DNA from 4 places in the Salinicola sp. RZ23 genome. Region 4 is predicted to be linked to each of the others. Evidence: predicted binding sites of a transcription regulator. Region 4 holds the regulator's gene; each other region holds the start of a gene.

Region 1 (5,687 bases), on a different contig from region 4:
CGCTCTGCGCGGCGCTACCAACGGCGACCCGCGGCCAGGTGCTGCGTAAACCGCACTGGCTGGCACCGCCACGCGGCGCCGGCCCCCCCATGGTGGCACTAGGTGAGCTGCTGGAGCGCCACTTTGCGGCCACCTCATCACCGCTGCATCTGCGCCTGACGCTGCCGGACGGCCGCGGCTGCCGCCTGTTCGTGGTCACGGATGGCTGGCCGCCGGCGCTGCCGTTACCGCCCCTCGACGCGCCCAGCGCGCGTTGAGCCACAGCGTGGCGAGCAGGATCGCCGCCCCCGCGCCCAGGCGCAGCAGATCGGCATCGCGGTTCCAGATCACCAGATTGACCACCAGCCCGGCCGGAATCAGCGCGTTGTTCATGATCGCCAGGGTGCCGGCATCGACCCGACAGGCGCCCTTGTTCCACAGAAAGTAACCGAGCCCCGACGCCACGATCCCGAGCCAGCCGAGCACGCCCCATTGCAGCCCGCTGGTCGGCAGCTTTTGCCCATCACCGAGCAGCAAGAACGCCGGCAGCGCCACACATAGCGCGCCGAGGTAGAACCAGCCGAAGAGATGGCGATGGGCGACGCCGGCAGGTAGCCCCCGGGCCAGATGGCGATAGCCGACCTGTCCCAGCGCGAAGCAGAGATTGGCACCCTGCACCACCAGAAAGCCCATCCAGTAGCCGGCATTGACGCCGTCGTAGCGGATCACCGCCGCCCCGGCCACGGCCAGCGCCGCCATCAGCAGATAACGCGGTGAGAAGCGCCTCGCCAGCAGATCGTCGATCAGGGTGATATAGAGCGGCGTGAAGATGGTGAAGAGCAGCACCTCGGGCACGCTCAGAAGCAGGAAAGCGTGATAGAAGAACAGATACATCACACCGAGCTGCAGCGCACCGACAGTCATCAGACCGAGACGGCTGGCAGGGGAAATCGCCCGCGGGCGCAGCAGCGGCAGAAAGATCAGCGTCGCCAGCACGATCCGAGTGGCCACCGCAAAATAGCTATCCACTTGCCCCGACAGGTAGACACCGATCAGACTGAACGAGAAGGCCCACAGCAGCGTGACGCCGACGAGATACGACATTTAAGGTCAACCTTTTGATGACAGACGAGTTGACAGCCATTATACGGTTGCAGACCCTGCTGCCCCAAGTCACGCGTTTCGCGTTCACCGCCGAGGCCGGCGCCGGCTCGCGCACGGGCTGGTCCGGACACGGTCAAGGCAGTGTGCAGGCGGTCGCCAATGGGGACGAGATACGCTTTCACGAGAGCGGCCACTTCACCCTGGCCGGACAGCAGCCGGTAGCGATGCGCAACCTGTACTGCTGGCGCCTGCAGCCCGAGCGCGTGGCGCTCGCCCACGAACGCCGCGGCCGCGATGCGGCGGTGGCACTGTTCGACCTGGTTGCCGCCGACAGCGACACCCTGGTGAGCGAGCACCACCATCAGTGTGCCGCCGATGCCTACAGCGCCCGTCTGCACTTGCTACCGGACGGTTTCGATCTCGCCTGGCGCATTCTGGGCCCACGCAAGGATGAGACCCTGCACTACCACTATCGGCTGGCGTGACCCGGGTGCCCAGCGCTCACGCCACACCCACAAAGCGCCTATCAAGACCCCATGAACGACAGAGGGCCGGTCTAAACCGGCCCTCTGCTCTCATCTGTGCTTTCTCATCGCGACTCAGCGCGTGGCGATGATCCAGACCGCATGGATGATACCCGGGATATAACCCAGCAGCGTCAGCACGATGTTGATCCAGAACTGCAGCCCCAGGCCCACCTGCAGGAATACACCCACCGGGGGGAGAATGATGGCGAAGATGATACGGATGATATCCATGTAGCCTCCTTTGCTGCGGCCACGTTCGCGTTTTCCAGCGCCAACGCCCGCCTTGATAGAACAGTCCCTTGCGGCGCCTCTTCATCACCGCCATCGTCACCGAAGCCGACCGACACGCAACGGCGCCTTGACGCTAGCATGGCCGACGCCTTCGGCGTCGATCCGCTCGGCTGCTCACCAGCATAGCTGGACTTGCGCAATCCTGCTGTCTAGCGTCGGTGATGTGGCGCAGATCCCTCGTCATCTCCGGTCTTGCCGGTGCTCGGCTCGGTCTCGTCACACTCACCATCACGCGGCCTGTGCTTGCCCTGGATCTCGGCAGCACCACTGGCCAGCGCCTCGTGATAGCGTTCCCAATCCTCCCAATCGTGCGGCGTGCCGCTACGCGGGCCATGTTCGGCGGCTTCACGCGCCCGGGCCCAGGCTTTCTCCTCGAGCGACTGCGGCTTGTCCTCCTCCTTGTCCAGCGCAATACCCTGCTTGGCCAGATAGTCGCGCGCATTCATGACACTCTCCTGCCCTCTCGGGCGTTGTCCAACCGGGTACTCTCTACTGACTCGCTTCAAGCCACGACACTGTTGGAACGCCCAGCGTTCTTCAACCAGCCTCGTACTCGAACGTCTACCGTGTTCGATCCACTAGTATAGATGACGCCACGGCGGGGCGAGTTCAAGTATTGTCCCGCGCTCGACCGCTTCCAGGAGGGCTCATTGGCGGACGAGACGCCTTGGATGAGACACCGGACAAGGCGTGATCGCAGCGGCGGCTGAAAACATGCCCAAAGCTACGTCTTATATGCCGAATGGTCTGCTCATCGCGCGCCGTTCAACCTGACGCGCTTGCAAACCGGCTACAGTGTAATCAGGCGTAGCGCGCTAGCTACTGCCCTCGACTCCCTCAGCACAAAAGGAATTTGTCATGAGAACATCACTCGCGACCGTCGCTTTCGCCGCTGCCCTGACCCTGGGCCTCGCTGGTACCGCGCTCGCCGATAGCGCCGCACTCAAGGACGCACATCAGGCCAATCAGGAGCCGCTGGCAACGGGTTCCGGCGTCACTGCCAGCGGTGAGAAGGATACTTCCTCCTTCTCCGGCGGCAGTGATGCAACCAACCAGTCGCTCGACGCGATGGAGTCGGAAACCGACGGTGCGACCAACATCGAAGACTCGAAGTCACTCGACGAGATCAACGCCGAAGGCCACAGTGTCGAAGCCGGCGACGCTATCAAGAGCCAGTGATATTCGCCGCCCGGCGGTGACAAAAAGGGGCCCTGTGGCCCCTTTTTCGTGGCCGCCATGAGCTACTGGCGGCGCAGGCGACTGCATCGCGTCAAGGCCAAGCGAACGGCGAAACACCAGCATGCGCGCTATCGATCGTGTAAAGACGGCAGCTCCGCTACCCCCAACGCGCTGACGATCGCCCAGCCCATCAGCACCAGCTCGCCCCGGCACGGCACGGCACGGCACGGCACGGCGCAATGTGGCCGCTTTACCACAGGCCGCATCGCCCTCTATACTGTATATAAATACACGTACTCGAGTGAGAGACGTCATGATTCTCGCTTTTCCTTCGCCCTACGAGCGGCTATCCCGCCGGGTCTCGCGCGCCATTCAGGCCGCGGTCCAGCATCGGCGTCAGCAACTGGTGATCGTGCGCCAGCCTGGCGAAGCCCAGGACGACTGGTCCCGACTGATGACCCGCCTGGCGGGCGAGGCGGCCATGCGCGTCATCTCGATCACCGCCGACGATGTGCTGCTGAGCTGGCGCGCTCAGGCCACGGAGATCGCCTGAGCGCGACCTGGTGAGGATGCGCGCCCGCAGACGCTACCTGCCAGCCTGGCACGACGATGCCTGAACCAGACGAAGTCTCCGTCAGATGATGCGTGAGGCCGACGAGGGAGCGCTGCCATGGATACCGCAACGCCGCCAAGACGCAGACGTCAGGCCAGCGAAACATACGTGACTGCAGAACAGTGTGATGACGGGGGTAAGGCAGGACATCAAGAGGGGCAATCTGGAGCGGGTGAAGGGAATCGAACCCTCGTCTTAAGCTTGGGAAGCTTCTGCTCTACCATTGAGCTACACCCGCAGGCTTTCAATAATAATTCCAATCACTTAGGTTTGGCAAGCGGAGAGCGCAAGAAAGCACGTGCAGCGGCCGGCGGCGGCCTCCGACAGCGGCATGGCAGATGCACCTGCGGCCCGCCCGGCACTGCCCACCGCCCCCTCGCTAGCCCTGAGACACATCCACCCGCGACTCGATATAGATGGCACGCTGAGGTCGGTGGCGGTCGCAGTTGGCCATGATCATGATTGGCCAACATCCAGCAAGCAAAAGCCCTCGCGTGGCGCACTCGGTCTTTCCCTCATCCTGCCTCTATCCTGCCGAAAGACTGCGGCAACTCCGGCCCCTGGTATCGTCATCCGTGATCGGTATCAAGCTTCCTCCCTGCGGGCAAAGGACAACGATAGTATCTCATTTCGCCCAACCTGATTTTGATAGGTCTCTATAAAACAGATGAGATCTGGACATCTCTATCATTGATCGCGGCATCGTCACGGCCAAAAAAGGCCCGATCATGCATTTGGCCTTACTCGCGTGGAAACCGCCCCTTGCCTGTCGAAAACCTCCTCCCACCTCATACTGATGGAGCCTCCCGCTCCTCGATGTGAACGGACGATTTCAGCCTCCATAGCGCTAGGCTAGCTCCGAATTATAGGTCATAATAAAAAGTGTAACTGAATGTAAATATAATTATATAGCAACAATAATATTAGCAGAGAATGGCGTATACCGCATCGACTGACAACTACTACGTCGGCCTCCGAGCGCCAGGGTAGCCAAACGAAAGCGATTTAAACACGACCTTTGATGCACACAGAGGACACGCCATGTTCAAGCAGATGAAAGTCTCTCGGCAACTTTCTTCATTGGTGGGGCTATTCTCCCTCGCCTTGATAGGGATCGGATTCTTCGGGATGTACGAGACGAAGACGACCCTGCAAAGTCTCAAGACCGTCTATGAGGATCGGGTGGTACCACTACGCCAGCTCTCAACTATCGCCGATCAATATGCCGTCAATATCGTCGATACCTCCCACAAGGTACGCAACGGTAACATCAGCTGGGCCGAGGGCGCGCACAACGTGGCCGAGGCGCGCGAGACCAGCCATAAAACCTGGTCGGCGTATCTGGGGACTTCCCTGGTCGAGCGGGAAAAACGTCTCATCGCCGAGCTGAAGCCGCTGTTGCAGAGCGCCGATGCCACGGTGGATCAGCTCCAGACCATCCTGAGTCAGCAAGATGCCGCAGCTCTGGAGAACTTCACCGTCAATTCGCTTTACCAGCATATCGATCCGGTCTCCCAGGCCTTGGGGAAACTGATGGCGCTACAGCTCGACGTGGCCGATGCCGAATATCGCCAAGGCACTCAAGACTATGCAGATATGCGTGTCCTCTTCATCGCCATCATCAGCGTGGTGCTGCTGCTGGGCATACTGCTCTCTTGGTACATCATCGCTGGCATTACCCGAAGCCTGGGCGCGGAACCGCGACGTGTCGCCGAGATTGCCCATCAGGTCGCCGAGCGAAACCTCGACATCCACATCGAGACTCGACCCAACGATGGCCATAGCTTGCTGTTCGCCATGCGACGCATGGTGGAGCAGCTCTCCGGCGTGATCGCCGGCGTACGCGATAGCAGTGGTTCAATCCATATCGGCTCCCACGAGATCGCCGCCGGCAATGCTGATCTCTCCTCACGTACCGAGCAACAGGCTGCCGCTCTGGAGCAGACCGCCTCTAGCCTGGAAGAGCTGACCGCTACCGTGAAGCTGAATGCCGA
Region 2 (5,687 bases), on a different contig from region 4:
AGCGCCTGACCGACGAACCCGATCGCTACCCACACCCACTCGGCACTCATGCGCGGGCCTCCCCGTCGATCGGTGCATGCACTGCCCCCGGTGCCGGGCGCTCGGCCACGGCCAGCGGCTCGATCGCTGCGGGCAGGCGGCTGCGCCGGCGCAGCCACATCACCCCGACCATATCGACCAGACCGACCCACAGGCGGTTGTTGAGGCCGTAGTGCGAGGCGCCAGTGCCACGCGGGCGATGGTTGACCGGCAGCGACACGCACTCTCCGCCCTGGGATCGCACCAGCGCCGGCAGGAAGCGGTGCATGTGATCGAAGTAGGGCAGGTTGAGGAAGGCATCGCGGCGCACGATCTTGAGGCCGCAGCCGGTATCCGGGGTGGCATCGTTGAGCAGCGCTGAACGAACCCGGTTGGCGACCTTCGACGAGACCCGCTTGAGCCAGTCGTCGCGGCGATTGGTACGGTGGCCGGCGACCATCACCACATCGCCCCGGGAGGCGCGTTCGAACAGTCGCGGCAGATCGGCAGGATCGTTCTGGCCGTCGCCGTCTAGGGTTGCCAGCCAGGTGCCGCGGGCGGCCCAGGCCGCCTGCCAGACCGACGTGCTCTGGCCGGCGCTCTGCGCATGACGCAGCGGACGCAGGCGCGAATCGGCCGCGGCACGGCGCGTCAGCATCTCCCAGGAGCCGTCGCTCGAGGCGTCGTCGACCACGATCACCTCGTGATCGACCTCCTGCAGGGCGCGGGAGATTTCGTCGAGTAGACCCGGCAGATTGCCGACTTCGTCCTTGGCGGGAATGAGAATCGAGAGCTGTGGCGAATGCATTGACGCTGAGTTCCTGGCGATGGGACTTTTATTGGACGCTCCGTCACGTCACGCCTGCCGCTCCTGGCAGGAGGGCACGCCGATCGTGCGCTGGAGATCCGCCCTTTATGAAAGGCGCGCGATGAAAAAGCAAACGATGGCGCCACATGCGCCGCCACCGGATGTCGAATGGGGGCATGATGGCGAGCGCGTCTTAAAGGAAACTTAAAGCGGATGGTTCATCGTGCCAAAGTGGCGGCGTTATTAGAAGCTCAATGAGGAACTCAAAGAAAAAGATCCTGTTGCCGATGGGGCGGGCGGAAGAGGCGAGTGTCGAGCCCCTGATCGGGGCGCCGCTGCAGTCCCAGGCGGCTGGCGGCGCGGCGGAAGCGCTGCTCGATCATATCGACGAAGATCCCTTCGCCGCGCATGCGATGGCCGAAGCGGCTGTCGTTGCTGGTGCCACCACGCGACTGGCGAATCAGACTCATCACCTTGCCGGCGCGTTCCGGGTAGTGTGCCTCGAGCCACGCCTCGAACAGTGGCGCCACTTCATGCGGCAGGCGCAGCAGGGTCCAGCTGGCGCTGGTGGCGCCAACGTCGGCGGCGCGCTCCAGCAGCGTTTCGATCTCGTGGTCGTTGATCGCCGGAATCACCGGCGCTAGCAGTGCCCCCACCGGAATGCCCGCGGCGGCGAGTTCACGCAGGGTCTTGAGCCGGGCCGCCGGCGAGGCGGTTCGCGGCTCCAGCGTACGCTTGAGCTCGTTGTCCAGGCTGGTGAGGCTGATGAAGACCCGAACCAGGCGCTTTTCCGCCAGCGCCGCCAGCAGTTCGCGATCCCGCAGGATCAGTGCGCTCTTGGTCACCAGAGTGACCGGATGGTGGCACTCGAGCAGCAGCGTCAGCAGCTCACGGGTCGTACCGTACTCGGCCTCGATCGGCTGATAGCAGTCGGTGTTGCCGGAGAGGTTGATCGGCTGGCAGCGGTAGCCGGGTTTGCACAGCTCCTCGCGCAGTCGCGCCGCCATCCCCTGCTTGGCGATCAGCCGGGTCTCGAAGTCGATTCCCGGTGACAGATCCCAGTAGGCGTGGCTGGGACGGGCATAGCAGTAGATGCAGCCGTGCTCGCAGCCGCGATAAGGATTGAGCGAGCGGTCGAATCCCAGGTCCGGGGAGTGGTTCCAGGAGAGCGCGCGGCGCGGCGTCTCGTGCTGGATCTGGGTGGGGATACGTTGGGGCAGCGCTTCCTGCCACCAGCCATCGTCGAAGGCTTCGGTATGGCTCGGTTGAAAACGGTTGTGTGGATTGAAGGTCGCGCCGCGGCCCTTGAGCGGGCCCGGTGATGCGGCGTAGGGATCGCGCGGTGGGGTGGGAGACGACATGACGACTCCGTGATTGGGTGCTGTTCAAACATACAGTATCACGGGGTCGTCACGACGCAAAGCACGGGTCGTGGCTTCAGCACACCCGTACCTGGCAGTGGCCGCCAACGGATAAGGGTGCCATCGGGATGGGCTGTTAAAGCGTCAGCTTGACGCCGGCCTCGACGTAGCGGCCCTGGGTGTTGTAGCCCTCGATTAGGGTGTAATCCCGGTCGAAGGCGTTATCCAGCTTGGCCGAGAGTTCGACCTGCGGCGTCACCTGCCACGCCGTGCGCAGATCCACGATGCCGTAACCGCCGACGGTGGTGTCGCCGTACGGGGCGGTGTAGCGGGTGTCACGACGGTCGCCGGCGGCGCGCAGGGTGGCGCCGTAGCGCCAGTCGCCGAGGGTGTAATCGGCGTCCACGCGGCCGAAGGTCCTGGCCCGACGCTTCAGGCGCTCGCCGCTGTCGCTGTCCTCCGGGTTCTGGTGGGTCAGGCTGGCGCGCAGCGAGAGACCGGCGGAGTGCCAGCCACCGCTCAGCTCGACGCCGCGGATACGCGCACGATCGACGTTATAGGGCACGAAGGCCGGATCGAAGGCGATCAGATCGTCGATGCGATTCTCGAAGGCGGTGACGCGCGCGTTCCAGGCGTCATGCTCGATGGCCCAGAACGCTTCCAGGTTGCGCGAGGTCTCGGCGTCGAGGTCGGGGTTGCTGCCGTAGGGGCCGTAGAGGTCGATCAGGTTGGGGGCCTTGAACGCGGTCGAGTAGACCACCCCGAGGCGCTGGGCCGGCGTCAGATGATAGGCGTAACCGGCACTGCCGGTGGTCTCGTCACCGAAGCGCGAGTCGTCGTCGTAGCGCAGCGAGCCGCTCAGCTCGTGGCGCCCGTACTCGCGCTGCAGCATGCCGTAGAGGCCGTAGTTCTCGCGGCTATCCTTGGCGTAGCGGCCGGCGAACGGGCTGGCCGAGTCGAAGTCGACATGCTCCTGGCGGTAGTCCACCCCCAGGGTGTCGACGCCATTGGCGCGGGTGAAGCTGTGCTGGATGCCCAGCTCGTTGCGGTGCGATTCGGTGACGCTGTAGCGTTCGCCGGCGTAGCGCTCCTCGCGGCGCTCGTCGAAGTGCCCGGCGGTGATCGCCATGTCCCAGTCGGGGGCCAGGGCCAGATCGTAGCGGCCGCCGAAGGTCTGCAGATAGCCGTCGGTACGACAGTCGTTGCTGGCAGCGGTGGCATTCAGCGGGAAACAGTCGTCATAGTCGGCGTCGGTATCCTGGCGCAGCGCATTGAGGCTCAGGCTGGCATGCGGGCCGAAGCGGTGCGACAGCCCCAACTGGCCGCCGCCGCGCTGGAAGCCATCGCGTTCACCGCTGGTGTCGCTGGCGAGGGTGTTGAAGCCGTCGCCGTCGCGCCGGAACAGGCTGGCGTTGAGGCGGGTCTCGGCATCGCCGGTGGAGACGAACAGGTTCTGCTTCTGGGTGTGCTGGTCGCCGGCACGCAGGGACAAGGCTGCCTGGGTACCCTCGCCGCCGCGCCGGGTGAAGATCTGGATCACGCCGCCGATGGCATCGGCGCCGTAGGCGGCGGCGCGCGGGCCGCGCACGATCTCGATGCGCTGGATCGCCTCGACCGGCAGGAACTCCAGACTGGCACCGCCGCTGGTGGCGGCATTGATGCGCACGCCGTCGACCAGCACCAGGGTGTGGTCGGATTCGGTTCCGCGCATGAACAGACTGGTGGTCGTGCCGGGTGCGCCGTTCTGCGTGATCTCGATGCCGGCGCGATTCTGCAGCAGGTCGATCACGCTGTCGGCCTGGCTGCGTTCGATCTCCGCGCGGTCGATGATGGTGGTGCTGGCGAGCACGTCGGCCTGCGACTGTGGCAGCCGGTTGGCGGTGACCTGCACGTCGTCGAGCTGCTGGGCTGCGGCGCCGACGCTTTGCAGCAGCAGGGCCACGGCGACGCCGTGGGCCATGGTGGTAGGACGGTAACCCATGAAAGATGATCCCCAAACGCGTATCGGAACCGTTCTTGGGCGCGGCGCCGAAGGCGTCGCGGGCGGTTCCTCGTGTTGCGATGACGCGATGGGAGGGAATGGCGTGACGAATGTGCCGGCCACCTTGGGCGGCCGACGAACGATGTCGTCACTGGTTCGAGCCCTCCGCATCAACCAGTGAAGAGAACGACGCCGGTCTCCGGACTTACGCGCGGTGATCTTCGATCACCCGACACCGGGCCTTCCCATGAGTGGATGGCGCGCCGCAAAAGTGGGCGCCGCTGCTCACAGTGGCTGGACACAGAAAGTCCGCCGATGTCTGACGCGATTACCGTTGCGGGGGCAGTACGGGGCTCTCACCCGTTTCCCGAACACGTCGCTCTCGACGCGCGGATTGTCGCAGCTTCCTTGTGGCCAGGGAAAGCGCGCCTTCGTGGCCAGGGAAAGGGCGCCGTTCACGAATCGCCTCTGTCGGTCTCCTGCAGTACCAGTTCCACCCGGCGGTTGCGTGCCCGGCCTGCGGGGGTGTCGTTGTCGGCCAGCGGCTCGGTGGAGGCGTAGCCGATGGCGCGCAGACGGTCGCCGTCGATGCCGTCCAGCCGCAGGGCGCGCACCACGGCGGCGGCACGGGCCGCTGAGAGCTCCCAGTTGGAGGGGAACTGCTGAGTGGAGATCGGCACGCTGTCGGTGTGCCCCTCGACCGAGATGGTGCCCTTGAACTCCTGCAGCAGCGGGATCATCTTTTCGATCAGCGCGCGGCCGCTGTCGCTGACGCCCACGGCGCTGGAGTCGAACAGCAGGTGGTCCTGGATGCGCAGATTGAAACCATGCGGGATCGCGGTCACCTGTACCCCGTCGATCTGCGGCAGCGTCTCGTCCACCGGGTCGGGCAGGTCGAACAGCGGCACCGCGAACAGTAGCGGTGTCATCGGCACCAGCGGCGGGGGCGCCGGTCGCGGTGCGTAGAAACCGACATCGCTGGCCACGGGGGCGGCTGTCAGCTGGCGCGGCGGACGATAGAAACCGAGCTGGGCGGGGCTCGGGGCGGCTTTCGGCGGTGCCGGTGCCGGCACCTTGAGCGCCAGCGCGACCTTGGGCAGCGCGGTTTGCTCGGGGGTCGACAGCTGCCCGCCATAGAGCGCCAGCATCAGCACGAAGAAGGTGACCAGCAGCAGCAGCAGGTCGAGATAGCTCATCAGCCAGGAGTCGCTCTCGCTGCCGCGACCTCCCTCGGCCAGGGCGTCATCGTCGAACAGCAGCTCGGCGAAGGGCCCCCGTTCGGTGTAGTCCGTGCTGCCGTTCATGAGGTCGGGGACGAGAGATCCGTGGCCGCGGCCTGGCGCGGGTCACGCATCTCGTCGCGATGTTCGATGCGGTAGGTGTTGAGGGCTTCTTCGATGAAGGCGGGCAAGCGGCGCTTGCTGACCATCATGATGCCTTCGAGGATCACCGTCATCGCCATCAGCCGTGCTTCGGTGCGCCGCTCCAGCTTCACTGCCACCGGCTTGAACACCAGGTT
Region 3 (5,687 bases), on a different contig from region 4:
TCACCAGGTAGTCGCCGGCGTGTTCGGCCAGGCCGCGGTACTCGTCGAGCTCGGCGTCGAAGCCTTCGCGGATCACGCCGCCGTCGCGTATCACCACCGGCGGGTTGTCGATCAGCGCCTGGCTGAGGGTCGCCGCCGTCTCCGGGTAGGGGCGAATGTGCCGGGCCAGGTCGTCGAGAGCGCTGTCGCCCTCGATCGCGCCCAGCGCGCTCTGCAGCTGGGGCAGTGCATTGAGTGCGTCGCGCAGGCGGGCCAGATCCCGCGGGCGGGCGCTGCGCAGGGCGACCCGGGCGAGGATGCGCTCGACGTCGCCGACCTCGCTCAGGATCTCGCGCAGAGCCAGATGGTCGTCCTGTTCCAGCAGCAGCTGCACCGCCGCCTGGCGCGCGCTCACCTGGGCGCGATCGCGCAGCGGCCGGTTGAGCCAGCGCTTGAGCAGGCGCGACCCCATCGGCGTGGTAGTGGTGTCGAGCACGCTGGCCAGGGTGTTGTCGCCGCTGCCGCCGAGATTGATGTCGATCTCCAGGTTGCGGCGGCTGGCGGCGTCGATCACCACCGCGTCGTCGCGGCTCTCGATGTTCAGCGCATTGACGTGGGGCAGGCGTGAACGCTGGGTGTCGCGGGCGTAGTCGATCAGCACCCCGGCGGCGACCAGCGCGACCTCCAGATGGGTGCAGCCGAAGCCGCGCAGATCGGCCACCTGGAACTGGTCGCACAGCAGGCGGTTGGCGGTCTCCAGATCGAAGTGCCAGTCGTTCTGACGGCGCAGACCGGTGCGCTCGGTCAGCGCCGGCGGCAGGTCCTGGGTTTCGGCGGCGAGCAGCTCGGCTGGCTGCAGGCGATGGATCTCGGCCTGCATGTCGGCCTCGCCGTCGACCTCGAGCACCGCGAAGCGGCCGCTGGAGAGTTCCAGCCAGGCGATGCCCCAGCGCTCGCCGTGGCGGTGCAGGGCCACCAGCAGATTGTCGCGGCGCTCGTCCAGCAGCGCCTCGTCGTGCAGTGTGCCGGGGGTGACGATACGCACCACCCGGCGCTCGACCGGGCCCTTGCTGGTGGCGGGGTCGCCGATCTGCTCGCAGATCGCCACCGACTCGCCCGAGCGCACCAGCCGTGCCAGGTAGGATTCGGCGCTGTGATAGGGTACGCCGGCCATGGGAATCGGGGAGCCGGCGGACTGGCCGCGCGCGGTCAGGGTGATGTCGAGCAGCTTGGCGGCACGCTTGGCATCGTCGTAGAACAGTTCGTAGAAATCGCCCATGCGGTAGAAGAGCAGCACCTCGGGGTGCTCGCGCTTGATCTTGAGGTACTGCGCCATCATCGGCGTGTGCTGCTGGGCTTTGCTGGCGGCCGTATCCTGCATGGCTTTAGGAGGCTCTCTCGGTATCGTGGGGCATCAATGGGGCACGAGCCTCGCCGGGGGCGCCGCGGCCTCGGGCCGGTCCGCGGCGAGGCGCGAGGCAGGGCCCGGGCCGGCGGCGCCGGCGAAGCATGGAGAAAGGCTGAAGGTTATCACGGGGGTCAGCGTCGCTGCATCGCCGATCGCCGGGCGGGGGTGACGCCGGTTCATGCCCGAGGTGTAGTGTTTTCAGTCTCGCTGGCGGCGAGCGAATCGTTACAGTGGGTGAAATCAGCATCGAGGACCCCCTCATGGCCCGTCTGGTGCTCAATCACCTCAGTGACTCCACGTTCAGGCTGCTCTCGATCGAGGCCAACCGGCGCAACGTCAACGTCAGCGAACTGGCGGTCATCCTGCTCGAGATCGCGGTCGCCGATCTGTGTGCCGGGGGGCACGCGCAGCCGCTGCCGCCCACCTACCCGCGCGACGCCGAATAGCCGCCCGCGTGGGTGCGTTCGTTGATTGAGCGCGTTGCGTCGGCGCGCAAAGCTCGCATACTACTCACCTGAGATTACTCGCATACCATCACTGGCATGACACGACGCGCCTGCCCGGCAGACGAGACCGGTGCAGCGCCCGAGCCGCAGGAGACGCCATGAGCTTGCCCACCGACCATCCGCTGCCTCCCGGCAGTGATCAGGACCCGCAGGTGCTTGCCCGACGCCTGGGTGAGGCGTGCCTGGCCGCCGGCTGCTTCGTCACCACGGCGGAGTCGTGTACCGGCGGCGGCGTGGCCGAGGCGATCACCGCGATCGCCGGCAGTTCGGGCTACTTCGCCAGCGGCTACGTCACCTACGCCAATGCCGCCAAGCAGCGCATGCTGGGGGTGTCCGAGCAGACGCTCGCGGCGCACGGCGCGGTCAGCGCAGCCACGGTGCGCGAGATGGTCGCCGGCGCCTGCCGCGACAGCGGCGCCGAGCTCGGTGTGGCGATCAGCGGTGTGGCCGGCCCTGGCGGCGGCGGCGCCGAGAAGCCGGTGGGCACGGTGTGGTTCGCCTGGGGCGACGCCGAGGCCCAGCGGGTGGCGTGCTTCCGGCTGCCGGGGGAGCGTGCCACGGTGCGCGCGCAGGCGGTAGCGATCGCCCTGGCGGGGTTGCTCGAATCCCTCGTCGCCGAGGCCTGAGCGGCACTTGGCGCTGGCCTCGCCGGGCGCGATCCCGGAAAATGCAGCGACGCATGCGGAAAATCGACGCGAGGATATAGGCGCGAGCGATTTTTTTCGCCATACTACTGGCTAATCATACAGTGATCGGGCGGCCTGGCCGTCTCGCCCGTCGCCGCGGATTCCCGAGCCGAGCCGGCTGACGGAGTGTCCAGAGGCGGCGGGCTCACTTTTCCGGCCGCCACTCCACGACGCCAGCTTTCCAAGGCTCGTCTTCGACGCACTCACAGGAGACTTTCATGGCACAGGACGAAAACCGCAGCAAGGCACTCAGCGCGGCTTTGTCGCAGATCGACCGCCAATTCGGCAAAGGCACCGTGATGCGTCTGGGCGACACGCCACGCACCGCCATCCCGGTGGTTTCGACCGGTTCGCTGGGACTGGACATCGCTCTCGGTGTGGGTGGTCTGCCCTATGGCCGCGTGGTCGAGATCTTCGGCCCCGAATCCTCGGGCAAGACCACCCTGACCCTGTCGGTGATCGCCCAGGCTCAGAAGCAGGGCAAGACCTGCGCCTTCATCGACGCCGAGCACGCGCTCGATCCGAGCTACGCCGAGAAGCTGGGGGTCGACCTCGACCAGCTGCTGGTGTCGCAGCCGGACACCGGCGAGCAGGCGCTGGAGATCTGCGACATGCTGGTGCGCTCCGGCGGCGTCGACGTCATCATCATCGACTCGGTGGCAGCGCTCACCCCGCGCGCCGAGATCGAGGGCGAGATGGGCGACTCCCACGTCGGCCTGCAGGCGCGTCTGATGTCGCAGGCACTGCGCAAGATCACCGGCAACATCAAGAACGCCAACTGCATGGTGGTGTTCATCAACCAGATCCGCATGAAGATCGGCGTGATGTTCGGCAGCCCCGAGACCACCACCGGCGGCAACGCGCTGAAGTTCTACTCCAGCGTGCGTCTCGACATTCGCCGCATCGGCTCGGTCAAGCAGGGTGACGAGGTCACCGGTAACGAAACCCGGGTCAAGGTGGTCAAGAACAAGGTGGCGCCGCCGTTCCGCCAGTCCGAGTTCCAGATTCTCTACGGCAAGGGCATCTACCATGCCGGCGAAGTGATCGATCTGGGCGTGCAGTGCAGCCTGGTCGACAAGGCCGGTGCCTGGTACAGCTACAAGGGCAGCAAGATCGGTCAGGGCAAGGCCAACGCGGCCCAGTACCTGGAGGAGAATCCGGCGATCATGACCGAGATCGAGGATCAGATTCGCGCCCAGCTGCTGGCTGTCGCCGCGCCCAAGGAGAAGGAAAAAGAGAAGGAAGCCGAGGCTGCGGCCGACGACGCCAACGACTCGCTGCTGTAGATCGAAATGTAGGCGAAGGTTGGATTGAAGTCGGCGAAGGTTGGGTCGAGGGAAAGATTGGTGTTCAGGTCGGCGCCGAGGAGGGCGGCACGCCATGGCTGATGCTGCTGACATCCCACCCCGGGAGCGGGCGATCGCGCTGCTGGCGCGCCGCGAGTACAGCCGCGCCGAGCTCGAGCAGCGTCTGGCGGCCAAGGGCGTCGAGCGTGATGAGATCGCCGTCACCCTGGATGCGCTGGCCGCGGAGGGGTTGCAGTCCGACACGCGCTTCGCCGAGATCTTCGTGCGCTCCCGGGTGCAGCTCGGTCACGGCCCGGTGCGGATCCGCGGTGACCTGGCCCAGCGCGGGATCGACGACGCCCTGGCGGCGCTGGCGTTCGAGGCGGAGGCGCCGGACTGGCAGGACCTGGCGTGTCAGGCCCTGGCCAAGCGCTTCACGGGGCCCGGTAGCACGCCCCGGGAACGGGCCAAGCGCGAACGCTTCCTGGCCGGTCGCGGATTCGGCTTCGATCAGGTGCGCCACGCCATGCGCCACGCCTGGGAGGATTGAGCCTCCGGGCTGGTTGGCGTGGCGCCGCTCTTTCACTGGCTTGCGCGCTCTTTCTTGCCCCGCGCGTGCGCTCTTCGTCTCACGCGCCTTGCCTTGGCGCTTCATTCTCAGCCTCACCTGGCAGCGCACCCTTGGTGCGCTGCTCTCGCATCGTTTCTTCTCGACCCTCGCACCGTGCCCCTCTCGCCGCGATCCTTTCGCAGAGTCTCTTCACCTCGCCCCCAGCGCCACGCTCCTTCATCGCAGCTGTTGTGCGCGCCGCTGTCTGCGTTCTCCTCCTCACGGGTGACAGGACGCCTGCCCATCAGGGGCATGGTGCACGCCGGAGAGGGGGATCCGACCCGCCCGGCAGTGGCGAATGGCGGCGACATGGGTGTCGCACTCGACAGACTCACAGTCGACCACGTTATACTAACGCGCCTTGCGATGGCCGCAGGGGGCAGCGCCTTGCCCGCTGAGACGGCCGTCTGCGCGTCGCCACGTGGTCCGTTTGCCGCCGTGGGCACGCCTATCGTCACGGACTTTCGCCAAGGTCCTTCGCCGGGGTCTCTTGTCACGGACTCTCGCCATGGACTCTGCCACGGACTCTCGCTACGGATTGTTTATGAAAAGCGCAGCTATCAGACAGGCTTTCCTGAACTACTTCGAGGAGCGCGGACACACCATCGTGCCTTCTGCCTCTCTGGTGCCGGAAAACGACCCGACGCTACTCTTCACCAACGCCGGCATGGTGCCGTTCAAGGATGTCTTCCTGGGGCGCGACCCACGGCCTTACGTGCGCGCCACCTCGGCCCAGCGCTGCGTGCGCGCCGGCGGCAAGCACAACGACCTCGATAATGTCGGCTACACCGCGCGCCACCACACCTTCTTCGAGATGATGGGCAACTTCAGCTTCGGCGACTACTTCAAGCCCGATGCGATCCGCTTTGCCTGGACCTTCATCACCGAGGTGCTGGGGCTGCCCAAGGAGCGTCTGTGGGTCACCGTGCACCACAGCGACGAAGAGGCGGCGACCATCTGGGTCGACGAGATCGGCGTCGATCCGGCGCGGGTGTCGCGGCTCGACGAGGACAACTTCTGGCAGATGGGCGACACCGGCCCGTGCGGCCCGTGCTCTGAGATCTTCTACGACCACGGCCCCGAGGTGTGGGGTGGCCCGCCGGGAAGCCCGGAAGAGGACGGCGACCGCTACATCGAGGTGTGGAACCTGGTCTTCATGCAGTTCGACCGGGATGCCAACGGCGAGCTGCACCCGCTGCCCAAGCCGTCGAT
Region 4 (5,687 bases):
TGGTCGAGAGCCTGCTCTACCTGGGCCTGGTCGATCAGACAGTCGGCGTTGTCCATGACCTCCTGCATCGAATTGAGCGCGTCGGGGAGCGTAGATTGGGTCATCGTATTCCGTATCAATAGCAGCGGGCGGCCACCGGCAGAGCCGGCGCCGCCTCTGGACAGAGGGCGGATCACTCCGCCTCGTTGAGGGCTTCCAGACGGGCATGGGTGCGCCGCCAGCGCGAGATCACCGCCAGCGACTCGAGGCTCGGCCTGGCGCGGGCGTAACGCAGCTTGGCGATCCGCGGCGCCTGGCGTCCGCTGCAGGCATCCACCACTTCCCGCGCTGCCGCGGGATCGTTGCAGATCACCGCCATGTCACAGCCGGCGGCCCAGGCCGCCTCGGCGCGTGCCGCCGGGGTACCGGCAGCGTGGGCGGCGGCCATGGTCAGGTCATCGGAGAAGATCGCCCCCTTGAACCCGAGCTCTTCGCGCAGCAACCCCAGCCAGCTGGGCGAGAAGCCCGCGGGGCGCTCGTCGAAGGCGGGAAAGATCACATGGGCCGGCATCACCGCATCGAGCTTGCCTGCCAGCCGCGCAAAAGGCACCAGATCGTGCGCGCGCAGCGCCTCCAGCGAGCGCGAATCCCGGGCCACGGCGTGGTGCGAATCCTGACGCGCCCCGCCATGCCCGGGAAAGTGCTTGCCGATGGCGACCATGCCAGCGTCATGCAGACCATCGATGAAGGCGCCGGCCAGCGCCGCGACCACCTCCGGGTCGGGGGAGAAACTGCGCGAGCCGATCGCCGGCGACTGGTCATCGTCGAGGTCGAGCACCGGGGCGAAGGTCAGGTCGAAACCGCACGCTGCCATCTCCATGCCCAGCAGCCAGCCGGTATCCAGCGCCAGGGCCAGAGCCGCCTCCGGCGCCTCGGCGAACTGTCGCCCCAGGGTCGCCATCGGCGGCAGCCGGGTCACGCCCTGCTTGAGCCGCTGCACGCGACCGCCCTCCTGGTCGACGGCGACCAGAATGTCCGGTCGGCAGGCGCGAATCTCGCCGATCAGCGCCTGGGTGGTCCCCGCATCCGGGGTATTGCGCGCAAACAGAATGACGCCCCCGACCTCGGGGCGCGACAGCAGCCGCCGCTCTTCCTCGCGCAGTCGAGTGCCCTCGACGTCCAGCATTACCGGACCCAGCGGTTGTGTCATAGCCGTTACCTGAAACCGTGAAGCGCCCGATTCTAGACGACCCGTCGGCGTCATGACAGAGGGCGCTGCCGCTACCGTGTCAGGTCGCTGCTGGCTCAGGCGACTCCAGCGGTGCCAGCATGCCCGCCGCCACCACCGGCTTGAGCCGCCGGATCAGATCGCGCACGGTGACATGCTCGTGGTACTCGTTGTCGGCGATATCGCGCAGCGCATCCAACCCAGAGAGCGTGAACACCACGGTTCCAAGCATGAAGTGGAGGCGCCAGAAGCGCTCCGCCTCCGGCAGCTCCGGCGTGGCCAGCCGCAAGCAGGCGACGAATCGGTGGAAGGTTTCGCCGTAGTGCGCCTGAATATAGCGCCGCAGATGCCCCTGGGCCTGGGTATAGGCCAGCCCAAGAAGCTTCATGAAGATCTTGAGACTGTGGCGCTCCGCCGGCACCTCGAGCACGCTTTCGGCGAGGCGTTCGAGCAGCACCTCGAGGGGAATGGTCTGCCCGCCATAGTGGCGTTCGAGCCCGTCGAGCGCGTGATTGAGACGCTCGGCGAAGGGGTCGAGGTAACGCGCGAAGACCGCCTGGATCAGTGCCTTCTTGGAGCCGAAATGGTAGTTGACCGCCGCCAGATTGACCTTGGCCCGGGTAGTGATGTTGCGCAGCGACGTTTCGGCGAACCCCTTCTCGGCGAACAGCACCTCGGCGGTGTCGAGAATGCGGGTCACGGTGTCGGATTGGGCCATGGACTACCTCTTTCCTGTCGACATCGGGGGCTGCTCGCTGACACCGAAGCTGCCGGCCGACGCCTGTCGAATCAGCTGAAAAACGCCTGTTTAAAACGCTTTTGAATCTAACCACTCCCGGCGCGGCGGCACAATCGCGGCAAACGTCGAAGGCACCCTGCCGCCCTCTTTTCCTTGCCCACCCTTTTCCCTTTGTCTACCCCTTTCCCTGCCCAGCAGGACTGGATACAATTCCAGACTGTATACATGACCAAGCCCTGACAGGCCCCGGGGAGACGCCCAATGTCGAGACCGCTCACCGCCCGGCAGCAGAACGTCTACGATTTCATCGTCAAGACGATGACCGAGTTCGGCTATCCACCCACCCGCGCCGAGATCGCCAAGGCGCTGGGATTCCGCTCCCCCAACGCCGCCGAGGAGCACCTGCGCGCGCTCGATCGCAAGGGCGTGATCCGCATGATTCCGGGGACCTCCCGCGGGATCCGCCTGCCCGCTGCGGCCGGCGCACCCGAGCCCGTCGAAGCCGTCGAGACGGGGCTGCCGATCGTGGGTAACGTCGCCGCCGGCAGCCCGATCCTCGCCGCCGAGCACATCGACCGCTACTGCCCGCTGCCGGCCGACTACTTCGCCCCCAGGGCCGACTACCTGCTGCGCGTACGCGGGCTGTCGATGAAGGACATCGGCATTCTCGATGGTGACCTGCTCGCCGTGCACCGTACCCAGGAGGTGCGCGACGGTCAGATCGTGGTCGCCCGACTCGACGACGAAGTCACGGTCAAGCGCTTCCAGCGGCACGGGCGCCGCGTCACCCTGCTGGCGGAGAACCCCGACTTCGCCCCCATCGAGGTCGACCTGGAGCATCAGCAGCTGGATATCGAGGGCCTCGGCGTCGGGATCATCCGCGGCGGCAATGGCCTGGGCCTGCAGTAGACGCCAACGGCCATGCGCAAGATCCTCCACGCGGACTGCGACTGCTTCTACGCCGCGGTGGAAATGCGCGACAACCCCGGGCTGCGCGACCTGCCGCTGGCGATCGGCGGCAGTGCCGACAAGCGCGGAGTCATCGCCACCTGCAACTACCCGGCCCGGCGCTATGGCATCCACTCGGCGATGCCCACCGCGCGCGCCCTGCGGCTATGCCCCGAGCTCAAGCTGCTGGCGCCGGACTTCGACCGCTACCGCCGCGTCTCGCATGACATCCAGGCGGTCTTCCACGAGCTGACCCCGCTGGTGGAACCGCTCTCCCTCGACGAAGCCTATCTCGACGTCAGTGAGGTCACCCGCTTCCAGGGCAGCGCGACCTGGATGGCGCACTGGCTCAAGCAGGAGGTGCTCGCGCGTACGGGCATCGTGGTCTCGGTGGGCGTGGCGCCCAACAAGTTTCTGGCCAAGATCGCCAGTGACTGGGACAAGCCGGATGGCCTGTTCGTGATTCCACCCACGCAGATGGCGAGCTTCATCGAGGGGCTGGCGGTCAACAAGCTGCACGGGGTCGGCCCCGCCACCGCGGCCAAGCTGGAGGGGCTGGGTATCGCTACCTGCGCCGAGCTGCGCGCACGGCCGCTGGAGCAGCTGATCGATGCCTTCGGCAAGTTCGGCCAGCGCCTGCACGAGCTGGCCCACGGCATCGATGACCGTCCGGTCAACGTCACCCGCGAACGCAAGTCGGTCAGCGTCGAGACCACCTACGACAGCGATCTGCCGGATCTCGCCCAGTGCCACCAGGCACTGGCACCGCTGATCGCCCGGCTCGACGAGCGCCTGGCCCGCCACGGCAACCCCGATATCGGCAAGCAGTTCGTCAAGGTGCGCTTCCACGACTTCACCAGCACCACCCAGGAGACCGGCGCCCGGGGCGTGATCCATGCACGCTTCCACGAACTGCTGGAGAGCGCCTGGCAGCGCGGCGGCCGCCCGGTGCGTCTGCTCGGGGTCGGCGTGCGCCTGGCCCCGGAGGCCGAGCAGCGCCAGCTCAGCCTGTTCGACGGCGAGCAGCCGACCTGACGCCGCAGGCGAGAGGCCGACCACACCGGGGCAGAACTCAGGAGAAGACGACGGTCTTGTTGCCGTGGATCAGCACGCGGTCCTGCAGATGCCAGCGCAGGCCACGTGCGAGCACCGCCTTCTCCACGTCGCGCCCCAGCCGGACCAGGTCCTGGGGCGTATGGCAGTGCGACACCCGCTGAATGTCCTGCTCGATGATCGGCCCCGCGTCCAGCTCCTGGGTGACGTAGTGGCAGGTCGCACCGATCAGCTTGACCCCACGCTCGAACGCCTGGTGATAGGGCTTGGCACCGGCGAAGGAGGGCAAAAAGCTGTGGTGGATATTGATGATGCGACCGGCATAGCGCTCGCACAGCGCCGGCGGAAGGATCTGCATGTAGCGCGCCAGCACCACACTGTCGGCGTCAGCCGCAGCGATCAGCCGTTCGACCTCGGCGAATGCCGGCGCCTTGTCGGCGGGGTCGACGCTCACCCGATGGAAGGTGATGCCGTGCCACTCGACGAGCGCGCGCAGATCGTCGTGGTTGGAGATCACGCAGGGGATATCGCAATCGAGCTCCCCCGCCGACCAGCGGTAGAGCAGGTCGACCAGGCAGTGCGACTCGCGCGATACCATCAGCACCACCCGCTGACGCCGGCTGGCATCGCTGAGTCGCCAATCCATCGCGAACTCGCGGGCGATGCTCTCGAACTCGGCACGGAAGGCCGCGGCGCCGAGCGCCTCCGACTGAATGTCGTAGCGCATGAAAAAACGCCCGTTATCCAGATCGGAATGCTGGTTGGCCTCGATGATGGAACCACCCTGGGCGGCGATGAAGCCCGAGACCCGGGACACGATCCCGACCCGATCGGGGCAGGAGACGATCAAACGATAATTGTGCGGCATAACTCACGCTGACAGGGTCGAAGAAACGAAAAGTCGCCGCGCAACGACGGGCGCGACGACGCAACCTGCCTCGGCAGCGGCGGGACAATGCCCGCCGCGATCGGGGCTGCGGCATTGTACCCGATTCGCCGTGGCTGCGGCGCTCGCCTCGCCGGGCTCAGATCCCGGTTTGAGCGGGTCGAGAACGATGCCTTATAGTGAGTCGAGACTTTTCCCGTTAAGGAAGCCGATGTTTCGTCCGCGCGTGCACATTCGCCCCCGTACCTATCCGCCTCTGCTGTTTCATCCGTTGGGCGGTTGCGGTGAAATCGGCATGAACCTTTCGCTCTATGGCTACGACGATCACTGGATCGCGGTCGACTGCGGCATGATGATCCGCCAGGATCTACCCGACTCACCGCTGCAGATTCCCGACGTGGCCCATCTGGCCGCGGAGGGCATGATCCCCGAGGCGGTCTTCATCACCCATGGCCATGAAGACCATATCGGCGCCCTGGCCTGGATCTGGCCCCACTGGGGCTGTCCGGTCTATGCCACGCCGCTGGCGATCGAGATGCTGCGCGCCAAGTTCCTGGAACGCGGTCTGCGCACCGATGCGCTGTGCCCGGTGACGCCCGCCAGCAGCGTCGAACAGACGCCCTTCACGGTCAGCTTCGTGGCGGTCACCCACTCCATTCCCGAGAGCTGCGCGCTGGCGATCGAGACGCCGGGGGCACGCGTGCTGCACACCGGCGACTGGAAGCTCGATCCGGCCCCGCTGATCGGTCCGCCGATCGACTCGCGCCCCTTCGAGCGCCTGGCGCCGGTGGACCTGGTGGTGGCCGACTCGACCAATGCCGACGTCGAGGGCCACTCGCGCAGCGAGTCGGAAG

The links. Region 4 encodes LexA, which represses DNA repair genes until DNA is damaged. Its sites were predicted from a motif close to TACTGTNTANNTANACAGTA; they were not measured.
Region 1: the regulator LexA is predicted to act here: its motif matches at 3,356-3,375, upstream of DOM67_RS04635 (DUF1654 domain-containing protein).
Region 2: the regulator LexA is predicted to act here: its motif matches at 2,206-2,225, upstream of DOM67_RS03450 (PA0069 family radical SAM protein).
Region 3: the regulator LexA is predicted to act here: its motif matches at 2,625-2,644, upstream of recA (recombinase RecA).

Annotation. Positions count from the first base shown of each region.
Region 1 is NZ_PZJK01000005.1:183,204-188,890, reverse strand. Features, by position in the region: gene DOM67_RS04665 (DUF1853 family protein) at 1-257, shown strand, start outside; gene DOM67_RS04660 (EamA family transporter) at 196-1,083, opposite strand; gene DOM67_RS04655 (DUF6314 family protein) at 1,101-1,568, shown strand; gene DOM67_RS04650 (YqaE/Pmp3 family membrane protein) at 1,683-1,841, opposite strand; gene DOM67_RS04645 (hypothetical protein) at 2,051-2,347, opposite strand; gene DOM67_RS04640 (hypothetical protein) at 2,760-3,080, shown strand; gene DOM67_RS04635 (DUF1654 domain-containing protein) at 3,394-3,633, shown strand; tRNA gene DOM67_RS04630 (tRNA-Gly) at 3,858-3,931, opposite strand; gene DOM67_RS04625 (methyl-accepting chemotaxis protein) at 4,735-5,687, shown strand, end outside.
Region 2 is NZ_PZJK01000004.1:147,410-153,096, reverse strand. Features, by position in the region: gene DOM67_RS03460 (lipid-A-disaccharide synthase N-terminal domain-containing protein) at 1-50, opposite strand, end outside; gene DOM67_RS03455 (glycosyltransferase family 2 protein) at 47-826, opposite strand; gene DOM67_RS03450 (PA0069 family radical SAM protein) at 1,090-2,187, opposite strand; gene DOM67_RS03445 (TonB-dependent receptor) at 2,324-4,168, opposite strand; cobalamin riboswitch at 4,341-4,576, opposite strand; gene DOM67_RS03440 (OmpA family protein) at 4,624-5,472, opposite strand; gene DOM67_RS03435 (MotA/TolQ/ExbB proton channel family protein) at 5,469-5,687, opposite strand, start outside.
Region 3 is NZ_PZJK01000007.1:406,623-412,309, reverse strand. Features, by position in the region: gene mutS (DNA mismatch repair protein MutS) at 1-1,360, opposite strand, end outside; gene DOM67_RS08045 (hypothetical protein) at 1,648-1,833, shown strand; gene DOM67_RS08040 (nicotinamide-nucleotide amidohydrolase family protein) at 1,992-2,519, shown strand; gene recA (recombinase RecA) at 2,798-3,865, shown strand; gene DOM67_RS08030 (regulatory protein RecX) at 3,960-4,415, shown strand; gene alaS (alanine--tRNA ligase) at 5,020-5,687, shown strand, end outside.
Region 4 is NZ_PZJK01000015.1:106,165-111,851, reverse strand. Features, by position in the region: gene DOM67_RS15325 (hypoxanthine-guanine phosphoribosyltransferase) at 1-104, opposite strand, end outside; gene nagZ (beta-N-acetylhexosaminidase) at 173-1,189, opposite strand; gene DOM67_RS15315 (TetR/AcrR family transcriptional regulator) at 1,269-1,925, opposite strand; gene lexA (transcriptional repressor LexA) at 2,208-2,855, shown strand; gene dinB (DNA polymerase IV) at 2,868-3,929, shown strand; gene purU (formyltetrahydrofolate deformylase) at 3,967-4,815, opposite strand; gene DOM67_RS15295 (ribonuclease J) at 5,129-5,687, shown strand, end outside.